Regions from separate parts of the Streptomyces sp. NPDC089915 genome, predicted to be linked through region 2. Evidence: riboswitches for the same ligand, from Rfam matches in the RefSeq annotation. Region 2 holds a riboswitch; the other holds the start of a gene.
The links. Region 2 has a riboswitch for cobalamin ahead of AB0O29_RS08020 (prenyltransferase/squalene oxidase repeat-containing protein). Riboswitches for the same ligand answer to the same signal wherever they lie in the genome.
Positions count from the first base shown of each region.

Region 1: another riboswitch for cobalamin. It lies ahead of AB0O29_RS06125 (energy-coupling factor ABC transporter permease); the one in region 2 lies ahead of AB0O29_RS08020 (prenyltransferase/squalene oxidase repeat-containing protein).

Region 1 covers NZ_JBFBGN010000012.1:20,440-30,301, forward strand. The annotation lists gene AB0O29_RS06075 (Ig-like domain-containing protein) at 1-169, shown strand, start outside; gene AB0O29_RS06080 (enoyl-CoA hydratase-related protein) at 256-1,023, shown strand; gene AB0O29_RS06085 (ATP-binding protein) at 1,164-1,772, shown strand; gene AB0O29_RS06090 (polysaccharide deacetylase family protein) at 2,155-2,946, shown strand; gene AB0O29_RS06095 (hypothetical protein) at 2,943-4,130, shown strand; gene AB0O29_RS06100 (EF-hand domain-containing protein) at 4,264-4,476, shown strand; gene AB0O29_RS06105 (PadR family transcriptional regulator) at 4,536-5,084, opposite strand; gene AB0O29_RS06110 (ATP-binding cassette domain-containing protein) at 5,195-6,016, opposite strand; gene cbiQ (cobalt ECF transporter T component CbiQ) at 6,013-6,762, opposite strand; gene AB0O29_RS06120 (energy-coupling factor ABC transporter substrate-binding protein) at 6,766-7,113, opposite strand; gene AB0O29_RS06125 (energy-coupling factor ABC transporter permease) at 7,110-7,808, opposite strand; cobalamin riboswitch at 7,838-8,033, opposite strand; gene AB0O29_RS06130 (flavodoxin family protein) at 8,156-8,866, shown strand; gene AB0O29_RS06135 (hypothetical protein) at 8,880-9,395, opposite strand; gene AB0O29_RS06140 (SsgA family sporulation/cell division regulator) at 9,489-9,862, opposite strand, start outside.
Region 2 covers NZ_JBFBGN010000017.1:1,428-11,124, reverse strand. The annotation lists gene AB0O29_RS08030 (DUF4430 domain-containing protein) at 54-542, shown strand; gene AB0O29_RS08025 (hypothetical protein) at 621-2,033, opposite strand; cobalamin riboswitch at 2,130-2,268, opposite strand; cobalamin riboswitch at 2,340-2,481, shown strand; gene AB0O29_RS08020 (prenyltransferase/squalene oxidase repeat-containing protein) at 2,596-5,379, shown strand; gene AB0O29_RS08015 (hypothetical protein) at 5,376-6,317, shown strand; gene AB0O29_RS08010 (energy-coupling factor transporter transmembrane component T) at 6,322-7,527, shown strand; gene AB0O29_RS08005 (ATP-binding cassette domain-containing protein) at 7,524-9,176, shown strand; gene AB0O29_RS08000 (ECF transporter S component) at 9,173-9,697, shown strand, end outside.

The sequences.
Region 1 (9,862 bases), on a different contig from region 2:
CCTGGAGGACGAGCGCGGCGCCGGGGACCCGAACACCCCCGCCGCCTGGTTCTTCAACGAGTCCCTCATCGGCGACGTGGTGGTCGTGAAGAACTCCAAGGACAAGCAGATCGCCCCGGACAACGGCCTCAACGGCTGGAACATGGACTGGGCGGAGTGGAAGAAGTAGGCGGATCGCCCCGCTGATCCGGTGGCCCGGTGCTGTGACCCACAGCACCGGGCCACTCCTCGTTAACCGCCGCTAACCTTCCTCGTATGACCATCTCTCTCGAAGTCTCCGAAGGCGTCGGCACCATCCGCCTGGACCGTCCGCCCATGAACGCCCTGGACATCGCCACCCAGGACCGGCTGCGCGAGCTCGCCGTCGAGGCGACCGACCGCGCCGACGTGCGCGCCGTCATCATCTACGGCGGGGAGAAGGTGTTCGCGGCCGGCGCGGACATCAAGGAGATGCAGACCATGGACCACGCGGGCATGATCGCCCGGTCCCGCGCCCTCCAGGACGCCTTCACGGCCGTCGCCCGGATCCCCAAGCCCGTCGTCGCCGCCGTCACCGGCTACGCGCTCGGCGGCGGCTGCGAGCTCGCGCTGTGCGCCGACTACCGGATCGCCGCCGACAACGCCAAGCTGGGCCAGCCCGAGATCCTGCTGGGCCTGATCCCCGGCGCCGGCGGCACCCAGCGGCTGTCCCGGCTGATCGGCCCCTCCAAGGCGAAGGACCTCATCTTCACGGGCCGGATGGTCAAGGCCGACGAGGCCCTCGCCCTCGGCCTCGTGGACCGGGTCGTGCCCGCCGCCGAGGTGTACGAGCAGGCGCACGCCTGGGCGGCCAAGCTCGCCCAGGGGCCGGCGATCGCCCTGCGCGCGGCGAAGGAGTGCGTGGACGCCGGCCTGGAGGCCGACATCGACACCGGCCTGACCATCGAACGCAACTGGTTCGCGGGCCTGTTCGCCACCGAGGACCGCGAGCGCGGTATGCGCAGCTTCGTCGAAGAGGGGCCGGGCAAGGCCAAGTTCGTCTGAGCTCCGCTCTGCGGGTGAATCCCTGCGGGTGGTTTAGCCAGGCCTTAAGGGAGCCTTAAGGCGAAACGGTTGATCAACCCATAGTGATCACTGTTCAGCTGATCGTCACCGCAGGTCAACGTGGCCCGGCGGGTGACCGGTTGCCCGTCGCATATGCCGGTACGCCCTCTCGGAATTCTGGATTCCGGGGGGCGTATTCCCGCGGAACGGCCCGTGCGGACGAGACGGCCGTCCATGATGGGTGCATGGCGGGCCTGGAGGGTATGGATCAGCCGCGGCAGCGCGGCAGCGCTATGGCCGTTCGGCTCACGGCGGCGGTCGAGGAGGAACAGGGCCTCAAGGCGCTGGAGTTGTACGGCAACCCGGCGGAGGTGGAGGTGACCCTGCCGTCCATGCCGGAGTCCGCGAGCACGGCCCGCCGTCTCACCCAGAGCGTGGTGATCCGCTACTGGGGCCTGTCGCCGCAGATCGCCGAGCACGCCGTCCTGCTGGTCTCCGAGCTCGTCGGCAACGCCGTGCGCCACACCGGGGCGCGTTCCTTCGGCTTACGGATGCTGCGCCGCCGCGGCTGGATCCGCGTGGAGGTGCGCGACCCCTCGCGCGGGCTGCCCTGCCTGATGCCGGTGCACGAGCTGGACACCACCGGCCGGGGGCTCTTCCTCGTCGACAAGCTGTCCGACCGCTGGGGCGCCGACCTGCTGCCGCGCGGCAAGATCACCTGGTTCGAGATGCGGGTCGCGGACCGCTGACCTTCCCCTCAAACGCCAGAAACCCCCTGTCGCCGAGGTGGGGCGCTGCGGGGGTTTCATGGGCGCCGAGGACCGGTGGGGTGTGTGGTCCTCGGCGGTTGGGCTTCGCTCGGGTCAATGGGAAGCCGTGGTTCCGACTATGGCAGACGAGGGCCCAAACGCCAAAAGTCCCTACTCGGACATAAGTGTGCATATCCTAAGAGTTTTCATCTAAATCTTAGGTGAGGTGAGCCACTCGCCTCGCAATCCATGAATGACTATCCACCGCTCTGCGTAATTCGTTGATCAGATAGCGGACAGTCGGGCCCTGATCCGCCACTTCCGAACGTCCCAAAATGGGTCAATCATTACCTTCGGGGACGTTCACCACTTAAATGGGCAGGTGCTCTGTTATCCAGACCGCCGTACCGCCCTGCGCGCCACGGTGGCGGTCGCCGCCGGTGCCCTCACCGCGGCCTGCGGCACGGGCGGCGGCCCCTCGGCGCCCCGGCCCGTCCAGGCCGCCCCGGCCAAGCCCGCCCCCGCCAAGCCCGCCCCGGCGGCCGCCCCCGCGCCCCGCCGCTTCCCCGGGCAGCCCGTGGAGATCGCGCACGGCCCCCGCGAGCGCCCCGCGGTCGCGCTCACCTTCCACGGCAACGGGGACCCCGCCACCGGCCGCGCCGTACTCGCCGAGGCCGAGAGGGCGGGCGCGCGGATCACCGTCCTGGCCATCGGCACCTGGCTCGACGACCACCCCGAGATGGCCCGCCGGATCCTCGACGGCGGCCACGAGCTCGGCAACCACACCCAGCGCCACCTCGCGATCGACTCCCTGCCCGAAGAGGAGGCCTACGCCGAGATCACCGGCTGCGCCCAGCGGCTCAAGCGCCTCACCGGCTCGATCGGCACCTGGTTCCGCCCCTCGCAGACCCAGTACGCCAGCCCGCTCGTCCAGAAGCTCGCCCAGCGGGCCGGCTACCCGCACGTCCTCTCGTACGACGTGGACTCCCTCGACTTCACCTCGCCCGGCGCCGCGGCCGTCCTCCGCAACGTCACCGGGACGATCCACGGCGGATCGGTGGTGAGCCTGCACTTCGGCTACGCGGACACGGTCGACGCGATGCCGCCCCTCCTCGAAGAACTCGCGCGCCGCAAGCTGCGCGCGGTGACCACCACGGAGCTGCTGACCCCATGACGACCACCCGCCTTCCCCGGAAGGCCACCGTGCTGCTGGCCGGTCTGGTCCTCGCCGCCCTGGCCGGCTGCGGATCGGCCGACAAGGCGCCCGCCGAGGCGCTCGGCTCCAAGGGGCCGGCCGACCCCGTCAAAGCCGTGCCGGCCGCACCGCCCGGGCTGGCCGGGATGCCCCCGGTGCTCGATCCGACCGACGTGTACGCGGCGGACCGGCCGAACAAGCTCTCCCCGGTGGTCAAGGACTTCCCGTCGCGCGTCTACGTGCCGAACACCAACTCCAACACGGTGTCCGTCATCGACCCGGCCACCTACAAGGTCATCGACACCATCCCCGTCGGCGTCCAGCCCCAGCACGTGGTGCCGTCGTGGGACATGAAGACCCTGTGGGTCAACAACAACCGCGGCCACACCCTCACCCCCATCAACCCGGCCACCGGCGAGGCGGGGGAGCCCGTCGAGGTCCACGACCCCTACAACCTCTACTTCACCCCCAACGGCAAGTACGCCGTCGTGATGGCCTCCATGGACCGCGAGCTGGTCTTCCGCGACCCGCACACCATGAACCGGGTCAAGACCGTCCCCGTGACCTGCTTCGGCGTCAACCACGCCGACTTCTCCCTCGACGGCCGCTACTTCATCGTCAGCTGCGAGTTCTCCGGGGAGCTGCTCAAGGTCGACACGGAGAAGATGGAGGTCATCGGCCAGCAGAAGCTCCCCTTCGAGGGCGCGATGCCGCAGGACGTGAAGGTCTCGCCGGACGGGAAGACCTTCTACGTCGCCGACATGATGGCCCACGGCATGTGGGTGCTCAGCGGCGACAAGTTCGACGTCCCCAAGCTGCTGCCCACCGGCAAGGGCTGCCACGGCCTCTACGTCAGCCGCGACTCCCGCGAGATGTACGTCTCCAACCGCGGCGAGGGCAGCGTCTCGGTCTTCGACTTCAAGAAGAACGCCCTCACCAAGAAGTGGGAGCTGCCCGAGGGCGGCAGCCCCGACATGGGCGGGGTCTCGGCCGACGGCAAGGTGCTGTGGCTGTCCGGGCGCTACAACTCCGAGGTCTACGCCATCGACACCACCACCGGCAAGGAACTGGCGAAGATCCCCGTCGGCAGCGGCCCCCACGGCCTGGCCGTGTACCCGCAGCCCGGCCGTTACTCCCTCGGCCACACCGGCATCTTCCGCTAGGCGGGCCCCGCCCACCGCACCGGAACGCGGCGGTTCCCGGGAGCCCGCACGGCTCCCGGGACCCGTGGGCGGGACCCGCCCCCGGTACGGCTACCCTGAGCCGGTCAACAAGCACCAGGAAGGGGTGGCCCCAGTGGCGGACATCGACAAGGCACGTGAGACGTTCGACCGGTTCGACGCGAACGGCGACGGCGTCATCACGGCCGACGAGTACAGCGCGGCCATGAAGGCCATGGGGGACGCTTTCGTCACCCCCGCGGTCGCCGACGCGATCGTCGCGTCGAAGGACCTCAACGGCGACAAGCTGCTGAGCTTCGACGAGTTCTGGGCCGACCTGAACAAGTAGGGGCCCCGCCGAACGGGCGCCGCGCCCGCCTCCGTCCCGCCCGCCGGGACGGGGGCGCGTCAGGCCCCCGGGCCCGCCATGTCCTCGACCTCGGCGAGGGCCTCCTCCAGCCAGCTCAGCCAGAAGCCCTCCAGGGCGATCCCCCCGTGCAGGACCAGCCGGCGCAGCCGGTCCGGGTCCGCGTCCCGCCCCGGCGGGAAGTCCTTCGCCTCGATGGCCTCGTACTCCGCGAGCTGGGCCCGGTGCAGCTCCAGGTGCCGCCGCAGCTCCGCGCCGAGCCCCTGCGGCCCCACCACCGCCGCCGCCCGGATCCGCAGCAGCAGCGCGTCCCGCATCGGCTTGGGGTCCTGCCGCTCGTCCACCCAGCGCGCCAGCTCCGCGCCGCCGTCGGGCAGCACCTCGTACTGCTTGCGCTGCCCCCGCACGGGCACCTCGCTGGGCAGCGCCCGGATCAGCCCGGCCTCCTCCAGCCGCCCCAGCTCCCGGTAGATCTGCTGGTGCGTCGCCGACCAGAAGTAGCCGATCGACTTGTCGAACCGCCGGGTCAGCTCCAGCCCGGAAGAGGGCCTCTCCAACAGCGCGGTGAGAATGGCATGCGGCAACGACATGCGGCCATCCTAGGTGTGGGCAATCGTCCCGCAGGGCGGGACGGGTGGGCACACCGGGACAACGCCGCCCCGCGGCTCCGACCCCGCCCCGCCCCCGGCACGGCTTCCGCTCAGGCCAGCGCGCCCAGCTCCTCCGGCGTGCGCGGCCCGGGGGCGTCCGCGTCCAGGAGACCGCGGGCCCGCAGGTACGCCCCCACCACCGGCGCCCACGCCACCCGCAGCCCGGCCGACGCCAACAGCTCCGGATCCGACAGCAGCACGGCGGCCGCCCCCACCCGCACCCCGGAGGGCGTGAGCACCGCCGCGTCGTCCGCCCACCGGACCGCCAGGTCCACGTCGTGGGTGGCCATCACCACCGTGGTGCCCGCCGCCCGCAGCCCCGCCAGGACGTCCAGCAGCCGCTCCTGCCCGTCCGGGTCGAGGCCCGCCGTCGGCTCGTCCAGGATCAGCACCCGGGGCGCCATCGCCACCGCCCCCGCGATCGCCGCCCGCTTGCGCTGCCCGTACGACAGCAGGTGCGTCGGGCGGTCGCGCAGCGCCGTGATGTCGAGTGCGGCCAGCGCGGAGTCCACCCGCTCCCGGACCTCCGCCTCCGGGAGCCCCAGGTTCATCGGGCCGAAGGAGACGTCCTGCTCCACCGAGGCGGCGAAGAGCTGGTCGTCGGGGTCCTGCACCACCAGCTGCACGGTGGTCCGCAGCCGGGTCAGCCCCCGCCGGTCGTACGCGACCTCGGTCCCCTCCAGCCTCAGCGCCCCCGATGCGGGCCGCAGGCCCCCGCTCAGCAGCCGCATCAGCGTGGTCTTGCCGCTGCCGTTGCGGCCCAGCAGCACCAGCGCCCGCCCCTCGGCGATGGCGAAGTCCACCCCCGACAGCACGGCCGGCCCGTCCTCGTACGCGTACCCCGCGCCGACCAGCTCCACCAACGGGGTCACAGCCCCAGCTCCTTCAGTACGAGGGTTCCCGCGACCAGGCCGGCCGGCAGGGCGACGGCGGCCGCCAGGAACCGCCGGGACAGCTTCGCCGGCGGGACCAGGACCCGCAGCGCGCCGTCGTAACCGCGCCCCGCGAGCCCCTCCTGGAGCCGGGCGGCGCGGTCGAAGGCCCGGACGAACGAGGTCGCCGCGAGCCCCGCCACCGAGCGCCACGCGGCCGCCCGCCCGGACTGCCCGAGCCGGGCCGCCTGGGCCCGGCGGACCTGCGCCAGGGAGTCCAGCAGCAGGAAGCCGATCCGGTACATGACCAGGGCCACGTCCACCACGGGCGCCGGCACCCCGGCCCTTACCAGCCGGGGCAGCACGTCCGAGACGGGCGTGGTGAAGGCGAACAGCAGCACCCCCAGCGAGGCGGCCGAGGTGCGCAGCAGCAGGTCCAGCGCGTGCCGGGGCCCGTCCGGGGCCGGCGCGAGGAAACCGTCCGGGCCGCCCACCGACACCAGCAGGGGCAGCGCCCCCGTGACGCAGAACCCCAGCGGGACCCGGAAGGCCCGCCACAACTGCCGCCCGGACACCCCGGCGGGCCCCAGCAGCACGGCCAGGGTGGCCGCGGCCACCAGCGGTCCGCCGGGCCACGGCGGCAGGCACACCGCGGTGAGGGTCAGCCCGAACCCCAGGACGGCCTTCTCCAGCGGATGGCGGCCGCGCCAGCGGCTGGAGTGCGCCGCCACGTCGATGGGCAGCACCGGCTACGGCTCCCGCGCGGGCTCGGCGGGTGCCTGCGCCTGCGCGAGGGCCTGCGCCGCACCCTGGCGGCGGCCCTTGCGGACCCCGAAGTAGTACGCGAGGACGCCCGCGCCCAGGGCCGCCTGGAGGGCGAACAGCGCCGACTCGATCTCGCCCGACGGGGGCTCGTACAGCGGGGAGAACCAGGGCTTGTAGTCCGGCTTCAGCTCGGTGATGGCCGACTCCGCCTGGGCGTCGGCGCCCGCGAAGGGCTCCTCCTTGCCCTCGCCGAGCCCCAGCGCGAGCGGGAGCACGGCCAGCGCCGCCACCAGGAGCAGCAGCAGGGTGTTGATCTTGGCGTTCCTGGTCATCGGGCCGTCGCCTCCTCGGTCCGCGGCGTACCGGTCAGCTTGGCGATCCCCAGCCGGACCAGGTCCGACTTGCTCGACTGCATCAGCAGCCGCATCACGAGCACCGTCAGCAGCCCCTCGCTGACGGCGAGCGGGATCTGGGTGAGCGCGAAGATGCCGGCGAACTTCTCCAGGGAGCCGAGGAAGCCGCTGGCCGGGTCGGGGAAGGCCAGCGCCAGCTGGACCGAGGTCACGCAGTAGGTGACCAGGTCGGCGAAGAAGGCCCCGAAGAACACGGTGACCATCAGCGGGGCGCCGGACCGGCGCAGCAGCCGGTAGACCGCGTACCCGGCCCAGGGCCCGGCGATGGCCATCGAGAAGACGTTGGCGCCCAGGGTGGTGAGCCCGCCGTGCGCCAGCAGCAGGGCCTGGAACAGCAGGGTGATGGTGCCGAGCACCGCCATGATGGGCGGCCGGAACAGGATGGCGCCGAGTCCGGTCCCGGTGGGGTGCGAGCAACTGCCCGTGACCGAGGGGATCTTCAGGGCGGACAGGACGAAAGTGAACGCTCCGGACGCCCCCAGGAGCAGCGTGCTCTCCGGGTGGGACTTCACCTCGCGGGTCAGGGCGCGGACCCCGTGGACGACGAACGGGGCGGACGCGGCGCCCCAGGCGGCCGCGTGCAGCGGGGGCAGGAACCCCTCGGCTATGTGCATGAGTCGGGAGACCTCTCCAGCACCTCGTGGATGGACGTAAGCGCCCCGGCCGGTCTCCTGGCTGACGGGTACTGCCGCCCCGGCTCCGCCTTCCCGGGTCCGTACGGTCTCCCGTGCGGTCCCAGTGGCTCCCGCGAGGGGTGGAGCTGGACTTCCCGATCACAGTGGCGAGGGCCGCACCGGTTTCACACCGGTTTCCCGAACACCAAGGCCCGCTGACCCTAGTCGCCCGCACGGACCGGTATCAACCCGGACCGATCCGGCCGATCGGACGGCCGAATTCCGTTTGCCCCCCGGACGGGCCCCGAGCGCTGGCGGGGGCGGCGGCCGGCCCGCAGGGTGGGGGTGTGGCCGACTACGACTACTCCGACCTGTCCGCAGTCTTCGTCAACTGCACCCTCAAACGCTCTCCCGAGACCAGCAACACCGAGGGGCTGATCTCCAAGAGCCGCGCCGTCATGGAGTCGGCCGGGGCCCGCACCGAGCTGATCCGCGCCGTCGACCACGACATCGCGACCGGCGTCTGGCCGGACATGACCGACCACGGCTGGGAGAGCGACCAGTGGCCGGTGCTCTACAGCCGGATCATGGACGCCGACATCCTCGTCCTGTGCGGCCCGATCTGGCTCGGCGACAACAGCTCCGTCATGAAGAAGGTCGTCGAGCGGCTGTACTCCTGCTCCTCGCTGCTGAACGACGCGGGCCAGTACGCCTACTACGGGCGCGTCGGCGGGGCGCTGATCACCGGGAACGAGGACGGCGTCAAACACTGCGCCATGAACCTCCTCTACAGCCTCCAGCACCTGGGCTACGCGATCCCGCCGCAGGCCGACGCGGGCTGGATCGGGGAGGCCGGGCCCGGGCCCTCGTACCTGGACCCGGGCTCCGGCGGCCCCGAGAACGACTTCACCAACCGCAATACGGCGTTCATGTCCTGGAACCTGATGCACCTCGCGGCGCTCCTCAAGCGCGCCGGCGGCTTCCCCGCCCACGGCAACCAGCGGTCCCTGTGGGACGCCGGCTGCCGTTTCGACTTCCCGAACCCGGAACACCGCTGAGGGCGGCCCGGTGTCAGCAGGTGTTCGGGTGGGCGACGTCCACCACGAGCCGCTCGGGCGCGTGCAGGACGGAGGTGCTGTAGACGGGCTGGGTGTCGAAGGCGGCTCCGAAGGTCACGTACCCCTCGTAGTCGCCGGTCAGGGCGAGGCCCTTGAGCTTGCTGAGGCCGATCTGCTGGAGCCGGGGCCCCCGGTAGACGTTGTTGCCCGCGTCGTCGTGGCCGGCGGCGGGGTGCAGGCGGATCTCCAGGAAGTACTTCCCCGGCAGCGGGACGGGCTTGCCCGACCCGTCGTAGACCAGCTGGGAGACGGGAGTGACGGTGAAGGGCGGAACGGAGCCCTGGAGGTCGACGACGATCCGGTCGTACGTGCAGTGACCGCCCCAGCGGGCGTTGACGACGAGCGGGGTCGTGGAGCGGACGGCGGCCGGTGCGGCTGCCGAGGCCGGTGCGGCGAGCGCGAGCCCTGCGGTCAGCAGGGCGCCCGTGGCCAGGGCCACGATCCGGCGGCGGTGCGGGTGGTGACGCATGGCGTCCCCCCGATCCTCTGAGACGGGAACCGACTGTCACCCGGTAGGACACCCGAGGGGCCCCCGCGGTTGCGCGGGGGGCCCGGCCCGGCCTCAGAAGGTCAGCAGGGCGCTCAGCTCGGCGTCCAGGTCGTAGTGCCGGTCCTCCTGCCCGCGCGGGACCAGCTCGGTCATCCGCCGGCACAGCTCGCGCACGTCCTTGGCCCGCGCGGAGACCACGCAGCCGCGCTCGCCGTTGCTGAGGGCCAGCAGGACGCGCGGCTCGGTGCCCGTCCAGCGCGGCCACACCTGTATGTCGCCCTCTCCGGTGGGGCAGGTCTGCCCGTCGATCAGCAGCTCCCGCGAGAAGACCCAGCGGGCGATCCGCGTCCCGCCGCCCCGGAACTCCACGGCGACCTCGTAGGGCCGGTCCGTGCGGTAGACGAAGGCGCCCTCCAGGGGGACCGGCAGCGGCGCGGCCTCCAGCC
Region 2 (9,697 bases):
GCTGAGGGGATCGTCGGCGGCAGGCCCGTCGTCCCTCTCAGGAAGAAGGCGCCATGCGTCAGATACCCGCCCGCCGCTCCGTGATCACCACGGTCGCCCTCGGCCTGGCGCTCGCCGGCGCTCCCGCCGTCGCCGAGGCCGCCCCCCAGCCCCACACGAACGCGCCCGTCAAGGTCAACCTCACCGTCCAGGGCCCCGATGGGCTGCTGTTCAAGGGCAAGATCACGACCAAGGGCCACGACGTCACCACCGCCACCGGCGGCACCCACAAGTGCGACGGAACCAACGGCGGCGCCAACGCGACCAAGGTGCCCACCCCGACCGCCGCCCTCGACGACGCCGCCCGCCTCAACTACTTCGGCTGGGACGGCACCTGGTACGCGTCCTTCGACGATTTCTCCGTCGACACGATCAAGAACGTGAACGGTGGCGGCTCCGCCTACTGGAGCATCTCCGTCAACGGCACCCCGACCCCGGTCGGCGGATGCCAGTTCAAGATCGCTGCGGGTGACCAGGTCGCCTTCACCTGGACCTCTTTCTAATCCGGCCCGAAGGGCCGTTGCCAGGCCCTTCGGCGGGGTACGGGCCCAAGGCCCGTACCCCGCGCCGGTGTGAGCAGGTCAGGCACCCCACCGCAGTGCGATGGTGTCGCCCACGCTGATGACCTTCTCGCGCAGGGCCCCGGCGAAGGCCGAGCCGTCGACGCTGACCTTCCAGGTGTTCGAGCCGCTGTTGGCCTTGCCGTTGACGTCGGTGATCGTGCCGGTCCCCGACGAGGGGGTCACGCTCGTGACGCAACCGGACGGGGTGGCGCCGCCTGTCGCGGCGGCCAGCACGTCGCCGAGGGTGGTGGTCGTCCCGGTCGGGGTGAAGGCCACCGAGCAGACCTTGAGGCCGCCGGCGCCGTCGTCGACGGTCAGTGCCAGTTTCGTGGCCGTGCCGGCGGTGAAGGTGGACTGGGCGACCCACTGCGGGGCGCCGGGGGTGACGGGGACGGGCGGGGCGGTGGTGAAGCCTCCGCCGGCGACCGCGCGCAGGGCGTCGATGGAGGCGTACGCGCTGGCGCTGGTGTCGGAGGGCTTGTACTTGAAGCCGCCCGCCGGGTTGTACTGGTTGGCGATGAGGAAGTCGATCGGCGTCTTGCCGCTGCCGGTGAGGAAGTCACCGGTCTGCGGGTTGAATCCGCAGGCGTTGAGGCCGGCCACGCCCCAGCCGTTCGAGCTGGTGTTGACTCCGTAGAGGGAGTTGAAGGCGCCGCTTCCGGAAACGAGCTTGCTCTTCAGGAAGTTCTTCGCCTCGACGACGTCGGTGTCGGTGTTCGCGACGCCGGAGACGCACAGGGCCGCCATGGCCGCGCCGGTCATGTCCACGTCGCCCGCGGAGTTGAGGACGGTCGGGTTGCCCTCGGCCTTGTTGTAGGTCCAGCCGCCGTCGACGTGCTGGTTGGCCCGGATGCGGGTGACCATCGCGTCGGTCAGCGCCTGCGGCACGCGCGCACCGCCGGCCTGGGTCTTGGCCCCGCCCAGCGAAAGGGCCGCGAAGACCGTGCCGTTGAAGTTCCCGGACGGACCGAAGTAGCCGGTCTCGGCGGTCTGCCAGTAGGAGTAGACGTTCGCGATGAGGTTGCGGGAGGCGGAGACGCGGGCCGGGTCGATGCCGGCGGCGTAGGCGTTGAGGGTGCCTCGCTCGTAGTCCGTCACGACCGGGGAGGCCTGCGGCCAGCCCGCCGTCGAGAGCAGGTTGCGGTAGACGGTGCGCGCGTTCTTCGTGGTGTCGCCGCCGGGGTGGACGTCGACGACCGCCGTGCCGGTGGCCGCGAAGGCGGTGAACGCCCATTCGTTGGACAGTCCGGCCCCGGCGTACGAACCGTCCGCGGCCTGGAGGGACTTGAGATAGGTCACACCGTTCGTCTTGGACGTGGCGATCTGTGCGGGCGAGGAGGTGGCGAAGGCCGGCAGCGTGGTGAGGGCGAGGGCGCCGAGCGCGGCGGGCACCGCGAGCGTGAGGCGGCGGGCGGTACGGGGACGGGACATGGCCTGCTCCTGGAATGAGGGACGCCGACCTGACCGGAGCTCGTGCGGGCGGACGGCCCGGAGCTCGGTGGCGGCCGTCCGAACGCGTGGTACGGCTTGTGATGTGCCATGCCGCACGGGCATTCGGGCTCGGAACGGCCCCCTGCCGTTCCACACCGCTGCGCGTCAGCCCCGGATTCGCACCGGGTTCCCCCATGTGGCAGCCCAGGACGCTACCCGAGTGATCAACGGTCCGCCAGCCACCGTGAGCGGCCCCGATCGAGGGGCCGGGAGCCCGTTCCGCGTGAGACGCAGACCACCTTGACGGTGTCTTTATCCGCGTGTTCCACTCCGACTGATAAGCACTCAGCTCCAGGGGAAGCCGGTCGAAATCCGGCGCTGACCCGCAACCGTAGGCCCGGCACCGCCCGGGCGAGTCGGAATGCCTGGAGCCAGGTTTTTTGCAGCGAGAAACGCCGTCGCGGACTACGGCGTGGTTCGAAACGGCCTTCCCTGCCGCCATGCCGGCCGCGGGAGTCCTTTTGCCACGCACAGGTCCGCCCGGCCGACACGAGGGGCCGTGGTGGGGACCGCACAGCAAGCAGAGCAACGCATGCGGCACAAGGGGCTGTTGTCGCTCACAGCGGCGGCGCTGCTGACCTTCGCCGCGGGCGTGACCTTCGTGGGCGGGGCCGTGCCCGCGTCGGCCGACCCGGTCGAGCGGTGCACGGCCACCACCGGCGCCCTCGTCGCCGTGGACTTCGGCCCGTTCGGCGGCAAGCTGGAGAAGGGCTGCGACACCACCCCCACCACCGGCTACGAGCTGCTGCGGACCGCCGGGTTCACCATGGAGGGCACCGTCCACGACGGCCCCGCCTTCATCTGCCGCATCGGCAAGGGCACCGGCACGCAGTACCCCACGCCCGAGAGGGAACCCTGCGTCCTCACTCCGCAGGCGACCGCCTACTGGTCGTACTGGACCGCCTCGCCCGGCCAGCGGAAGTGGTCCTACAGCCAGCAGGGGGCCATGGCCCGGCACCCGAAGCCCGGTGATGTGGAGGCCTGGGTCTACGGCGGCACCGACGTCGCCGGCACGAAGGGCAAGCCGTCCTTCACTCCGGACGACGTCCGTGGCTTCACCACCCCCGACCCCACCGTTCCGACGGCACCGCCCAAGGTCCCGGCCGGCCGGGTCGACGTGCCCGCGGCCACCCGCTGGGTCACCGGGACGCTGACGGACGGGGAACGCGTCGTCGACGAGGGCTCCACCACCCCCAACCACTTCCTCACCACCGAAGCGGTGTTCGCCCTCGCGGCGGCCGACCGCAAGAGCCCGGCTGCGAAGAAGATCGCCGACTTCCTCGCCACGCCCGCGCAGACCGACGCGTACGCCTACCCGGCCGGGAAGGACCGCATCCCCGACGCCACCGCCGCTGCCCGCCTCGCCCTCGTCGCCGAGGCCACCGGCAAGGACCCCCGCGCGTTCGGCGGCCACGACCTGCTCGGCGACCTGGTGAAGTACGCCTGCCCCCGCGACATCGGCGACGGCGAGACGGTCGAAGGCTGCTTCACTAAGGGCGACTTCCGCACGACCGGGCAGGCCGACGGGCAGGCCATGGCCGTCCTCGCCCTGGTCAACGCCGGTATGACGCCCCCGGCCGGCTCCGTGGCCCGGCTGACCCTCCTCCAGTGCGAGGACGGTGGATTCACCAGTGTCCTCATCCGGCCCGGCAGCCCGGGGTGCGAGAGCGAGGCCGGTGCCACCGGCCTGATCGCCCTGGCCCTGGAACGGGCCGGCGGCCACGAAACGGTGCTCCAGAAGGCCCGCAACCACCTCAAGAGGTCCCAGCTGGCGACCGGGGCATGGCCCTCCGTGTACTACGAGACGACCGGCAACCCGGCCGCCACCGGCTGGGCCGCGCAGGCGCTGCGCGCCCTCGGTGACGAGGCCTTCGCGGACGCCGGCGTCTCCTGGCTCTCCAAGCGCCAGCTCCCGACCGGCGGATTCGGCTTCGCCGAGGACGACACCGAATCCCGCCTGTACCCCACGGCGACGGCCTCGATCGCGGGCGCCGGCAGCGATCTCGCCGCCCTGACCGCCAAGCCGGCCGCACCGCCGGCCCCGACCGACCCCCCGACCACGCCGCCGGCCGGTGAGGGGCCCGACACGAAGAAGGGCGTCGCGTACCTGACCGCCCCGTCCCGGCTGGTGCAGGGCCGTTTCTACGAGAGCCGGCCCGGCAGCGGCTTCGCCGACTACGGCCTGACCATCGACGGCGCGTACTCCCTCGCCGCCACCGGCGAGGACAACGCCGCCCTGCGCCGCATCGTCGACTTCATGGACAAGGGCGGCAGGGACGGCCAGAAGCGCGGGATCCACGAGTGGACCCTCGTCGGCACGAAGTACGCGAACGGGGGCTCCATCGGCAAGGCGGCCGTGCTCGCCGAGACCGTCGGCCGCGACCCCCGGAGTTTCGGCGGCCAGGACCTGATCGCCGCGCTCGGCAAGATCGTCTGCCAGGCGAAGACCTCGACCCCGCAGGAGTGCGCGGCCAAGGGCAACTACGCATACGCCACCTCCGTCTTCAAGCAGTCCCTCGGTGTCATGGCCCAGCTGCGCGCCGGCGAGAAGGCCGCCGCGGCCGAGCCCGCCGCCTACCTCAAGAGCCTCCAGACCCCCTCGGGTGCCTGGGTCAGCCTGATCGGCGAGCCCAGCGGCCCCGAGGTGGACTCCACCGCCATGGCCGCCATGACCGTGGGCCTGCTCCCCGACGCCGGATCCCGGGCGGCGGTCGACAAGGCGCTCGCCTGGCTCGCGGCCCAGCAGAAGGAGGACGGCGGCTTCCCCGGCGCCTCCGGTAACTCCGTCAACTCCGCGGCCCTCGCCGTCCAGGGGCTCTCCCTGGACGCGCCCAGGTACGGCGCCCAGATCGCCAAGGCACGGAAGTTCCTGGCCAGCCAGCAGAACGCCGACGGCGGCTTCAACGTCGCCAAGGACGCCCAGGCCGGCTCCGACCTGCGCGCCTCCACCCAGGCCGTCGGCGGTGCCACCGGGATCTCCTTCGGCACCCTGGCCCGCGACCTGACCGGTACGACCCCCGAGCCGGTCCCCAGCACGTCCGGGGGCACCTCGGGCGGTACGTCCGGCGGCAACGGCTCGCCCGTCATCGTGACGCCGGGCGAGAACGGCGGCGGCACGGGCTCCGCGGGCGGCTCCGGGTCCGGGTCGGCCGGTGGCGGCCCTCTCGCCTCCACCGGAACCCGGGTCGGCGGCCTCGCCGCCGCGGCTCTGGCCCTGACCCTGGGCGGCTGGGGTCTCACCCGCGCCACCAAGCGCCGCCGCACGACCCCGGGGAGCCGGGCATGAGCCGCGAGCGCATCGTGCGGGCACTGGCACGCACGGCCGCCGCGCTGGGGCTGACGGTGGCGGCCTTCGCCGCCACCGCGGCCCCGGCCGGGGCCGCGCCGCAGCCGATGGGCCAGTGCACCACCTCGTCCGGCGTGGTCCTGGCCGTGGACTTCAGCCACTGGGGCGGCCCCGTCTACCGTGCCTGCGGCACCACCCCCACCACGGGCTACGAGCTCCTCAACCAGGGCGGCTGGGCCACCACCGGCACCGGCCACGACGGCCCCGCCTTCATCTGCCGGATCGGCTACAGCGGGTACCAGGGCGGCAGGCAGTTCCCGACGCCGCAGCAGGACGACTGCGTACTGACCCCGCCCGCCTCCGCGTACTGGTCGTACTGGCACGCCGACCCCGGCCAGAACACCTGGCAGTACAGCCAGCTCGGCGCCATGCTCTACAAGCCCGAGCCGGGCGGCGTCGACCTGTGGATCTTCGGCGCCACGAACGTCGAGGGCACCGAGGGCAAGCCCGCCGTCACCCCCGACCAGCTGCGCGCCCACAACACGCAGCCCACCGGCGGGCCCGCACCGCAGGACACCCGCACCGCCAAGCCGCCCCCGCCGAACGTCAACACCGGTCCCAAACCCGAGAACCCGCCCCCGGCCGCTCCGGCGACGACACCGCCACCCCCGCCGCTGCCTCCGGCGGCCAGCCCCACGGCCCCGGGAAGCCCCTCTCCCTCGGTGAGCCCCTCCGAGAGCATCGCCCCGACCCCGCCGGCCGGCGCTCCCGCGGCAGCGGCTCCGGCTCCCGGCCCCCAGGTCGTGGAGGCGGCTCCCGCCGCCGACGCCGAACACGACGCGGGCTCGTACCTGCCCGCCGTCGCCACCGGGGCGCTCGTCCTCCTGATCGGTGGCGCGGCCGTGTACGCGGCCAAGCGCCGCCGCCGTACGGAGTAGCCGCATGGCCCGTACCCTCCCCGCGGCACCGGTGAAGCCGCCCGCGTCCGGCCCCGCGCCGGACGCGGGCGGCCGCCGTCTGCCCCGCACCCTGCACCCGGTCGCCTGGTGGATCTGGGCCCTCGCCCTGGCCACCGCGGTCAGCCGCACCAACAACCCGCTGCTGCTGTTCCTCGTCCTCGCGGTCCTCGGCCACGTCATCACCATGCGCCGCACCGAGGCCCCCTGGGCCCGCGGCTTCAAGTACTACCTCTACCTGGCCCTCACCGTGGTGACCATCCGGGTGCTGTTCCGCGCGGTCTTCGCCACCGGCATCACCCCCCGCGACCACTTCCTCTTCTCCCTGCCCCACATCCCCACCCCCGACTGGTACGCCGGCATCCGACTGGGCGGCCCCGTCTCCCTGGAGGCCCTGCTCTCCGCGGCGACCGACGGCCTGCGCCTGGCCTGCATGCTGTGCTGCATCGGCGCCGCCAACACCCTCGCCAACCCCAAACGCGCCCTGCGCGTCCTGCCCGGCGCCCTCTACGAACTCGGCGTCGCCGTCACCGTCTCCATCAGCGTCGCCCCCCAGCTCGTCCAGAGCGTGCAACGCGTCCACCGCGCCCGCCGGCTCCGCGCCGGCCGCTCCAAGGGCCTGCGCGCCCTGCGCGGCATCATCGTGCCCGTCCTCGAAGACGCCCTGGAGCGCTCCCTTCGCCTGGCCGCGGCCATGGACTCGCGCGGCTACGGCCGCGCCGGCACCGCCACCCGCCGCTCGCGCCGGGCCACGGGCGCCCTGATGCTGCTCGGCATGTGCGGCCTGTGCGCCGGGGCGTACGGACTCCTCGACGCCACCGCCCCCAAGCTGCTCGGCCTGCCCGCGATGGGCGCGGGCGCGCTGCTGTGCTTCGCCGGGCTCCGCCTCGGCGGCCGCCGCATCACCCGGACCAGCTACCGGCCCGACCCCTGGCACCTCGCCGAATGGGCCGTCGCCGGCTGCGGGGTCCTCTCCGCCGTCCTCCTCTTCGCCAACGTCGGGTTCAACGCCGCCGAGCTCAACCCGTCCATCTACCCGCTCAGCTGGCCGACCCTGCCCCTGGTACCGGCCGCGGCCGTCCTCCTGGCCGGGACCGCCGGATTCCTGGCCCCACCGCCCGCGCCACCCGCCCGACCCGCCGCCCCTCTCCCCGCCCCCGCCCCCGCCCAGCGCACCGAGGAACCCAAGTGATCCACTTCGACCAGGTCACCGTCCAGTACGAGGACACGGCCGAACCGGTCCTGCGCGACGTGGACCTCACCGTCGAGGAAGGCGAACTCTGCCTGGTCGTCGGCCACACCGGCGTCGGCAAGTCCACCCTCCTCGGCGCCGTCAACGGCCTCGTCCCGCACTTCACCGGCGGCACCCTCTACGGCCGGGTCCTGGTCGACGGCCGGGACACCGCAGACCACCCGCCCCGCGAACTCGCCGACGTCGTCGGCGTCGTCGGCCAGGACCCCCTCGACGGCTTCGTCACCGACACGGTCGAGGAGGAACTCGCCTACGCCATGGAGCAACTGGCGGTCCCGCCCGCCACCATGCGCAAGCGCGTGGAGGAGACCCTCGACCTGCTCGGCCTCGCCGACCTGCGCCACCGCGCCCTGCACGAACTCTCCGGCGGACAGCAGCAGCGCGTGGCCATCGGCTCCGTCCTGACCGCCCACCCCCGCATCCTGGTCCTGGACGAGCCCACCTCCGCCCTCGACCCGACCGCCGCCGAGGAGGTCCTGGCCGCCGTCACCCGCCTCGTCCACGACCTCGGCGTCACCGTCCTCCTCGCCGAACACCGGCTGGAGCGCGTCGTCCAGTACGCCGACCGCGTCATCCACCTCCCCGGCGACGGCCGCGTGGTGTCCGGCCCGCCCGCGGACGTCTTCCGTACGTCCTCGATCGCACCCCCCATCGTGGAACTGGGCCGCGCCGCCGGCTGGACCCCGCTCCCCCTCTCGATCCGCGACGCCCGCCGCACCGCCGCGCCCCTGCGCACCCGTCTGGCCGGCGTCACTCCCCCACCGGTACGACCCGCTCCGGCGGCCGGCCGTCCGCACCTGCTCACCGCGCGCGGCGTCACGGTGACGTACCACGGCGTCCCGGCCGTACGGGAGGTCGACCTCGGCCTGCGGGGTGGGGAGATCACCGCGCTCATGGGCCGCAACGGCTCCGGCAAGTCCTCCCTCCTCTGGGCGCTCCAGGGCTCGGGCCCGCGCAAGGCCGGCACCGTGGCCGTCGCGCCGGCGGACGGCGACACGAAGCCCGCGGACCCGAAGAAGCTCCCGGCCGCCGAGGCCCGGCGGCGGGTGGGCCTGGTCCCTCAGACGCCCACCGACCTCCTCTACCTCGAATCGGTCAAGCAGGAACTCGACCAGGCCGACACCGAGTCCGGCACCACCGGAGACGGCGCCCGCGCCATCCTCGACCGGCTCGCCCCCGGCATCCCCGACACCACCCACCCCCGCGACCTCTCCGAAGGCCAGAAACTCGCCCTCGTCCTCGCCATCCAGCTCTCGGCCGCCCCGCGCGTCCTGCTCCTCGACGAGCCCACCCGCGGCCTGGACTACCGCGCCAAGAGCGAGCTGGTCCGCATCGTCGACGGCCTCGCGGCGGAGGGCCGCGCCGTGGTGATCTCCACCCACGACGTGGAGTTCGTCGCCCGCGCCGCCGACCGGGTGGTCGTCATGGCCGAGGGCGACATCGTCGCCGACGGCCCCACGACCGAAGTCATCGTCGCCTCACCCGTCTTCGCCCCCCAGACCGCGAAGATCCTCGCTCCGCTCCCCTACCTCACGGTCGCCCAGGTGACGGCCACCCTCCCCGACGACGGGACGGACCCGCGCCCATGACCACCGCCGCCACCGCACGCACCACCGCCATCCGCATCAACGCGCGCGCCGGGACCGTCATCGCCATGGCGGGCTTCCTCGGCGTCGTCGCCTTCTTCTGGCCCTTCCTCGTCGCCCCGGGCAAGTTCGGTTCGAACTACGCCCCGCCGCTCATCTTCGGCGTCCTCCTCGTGATCGTCCTGTGCGTGGTGATCTCCGAGATCGCCGAGGGCGGCATCAACTCCAAGGCCCTGGCCATGCTGGGGGTCCTGTCGGCCGTCAACGCCGCCATCCGCCCCCTCGGCGCGGGCACGGCGGGCATCGAGACGGTGTTCTTCATCCTCGTCCTGGCCGGCCGGGTCTACGGCCCGGGCTTCGGCTTCACCCTGGGCTGCACCTCGCTGTTCGCCTCCGCTCTCATCACCGGCGGGGTCGGGCCCTGGATGCCGTACCAGATGTTCGGCTGCGCCTTCGTCGGCATGCTCGCCGGCTTCCTCCCCAAGGCCACCGGCCGCAAGGAGGTCGCCCTCCTCGCCGCCTAC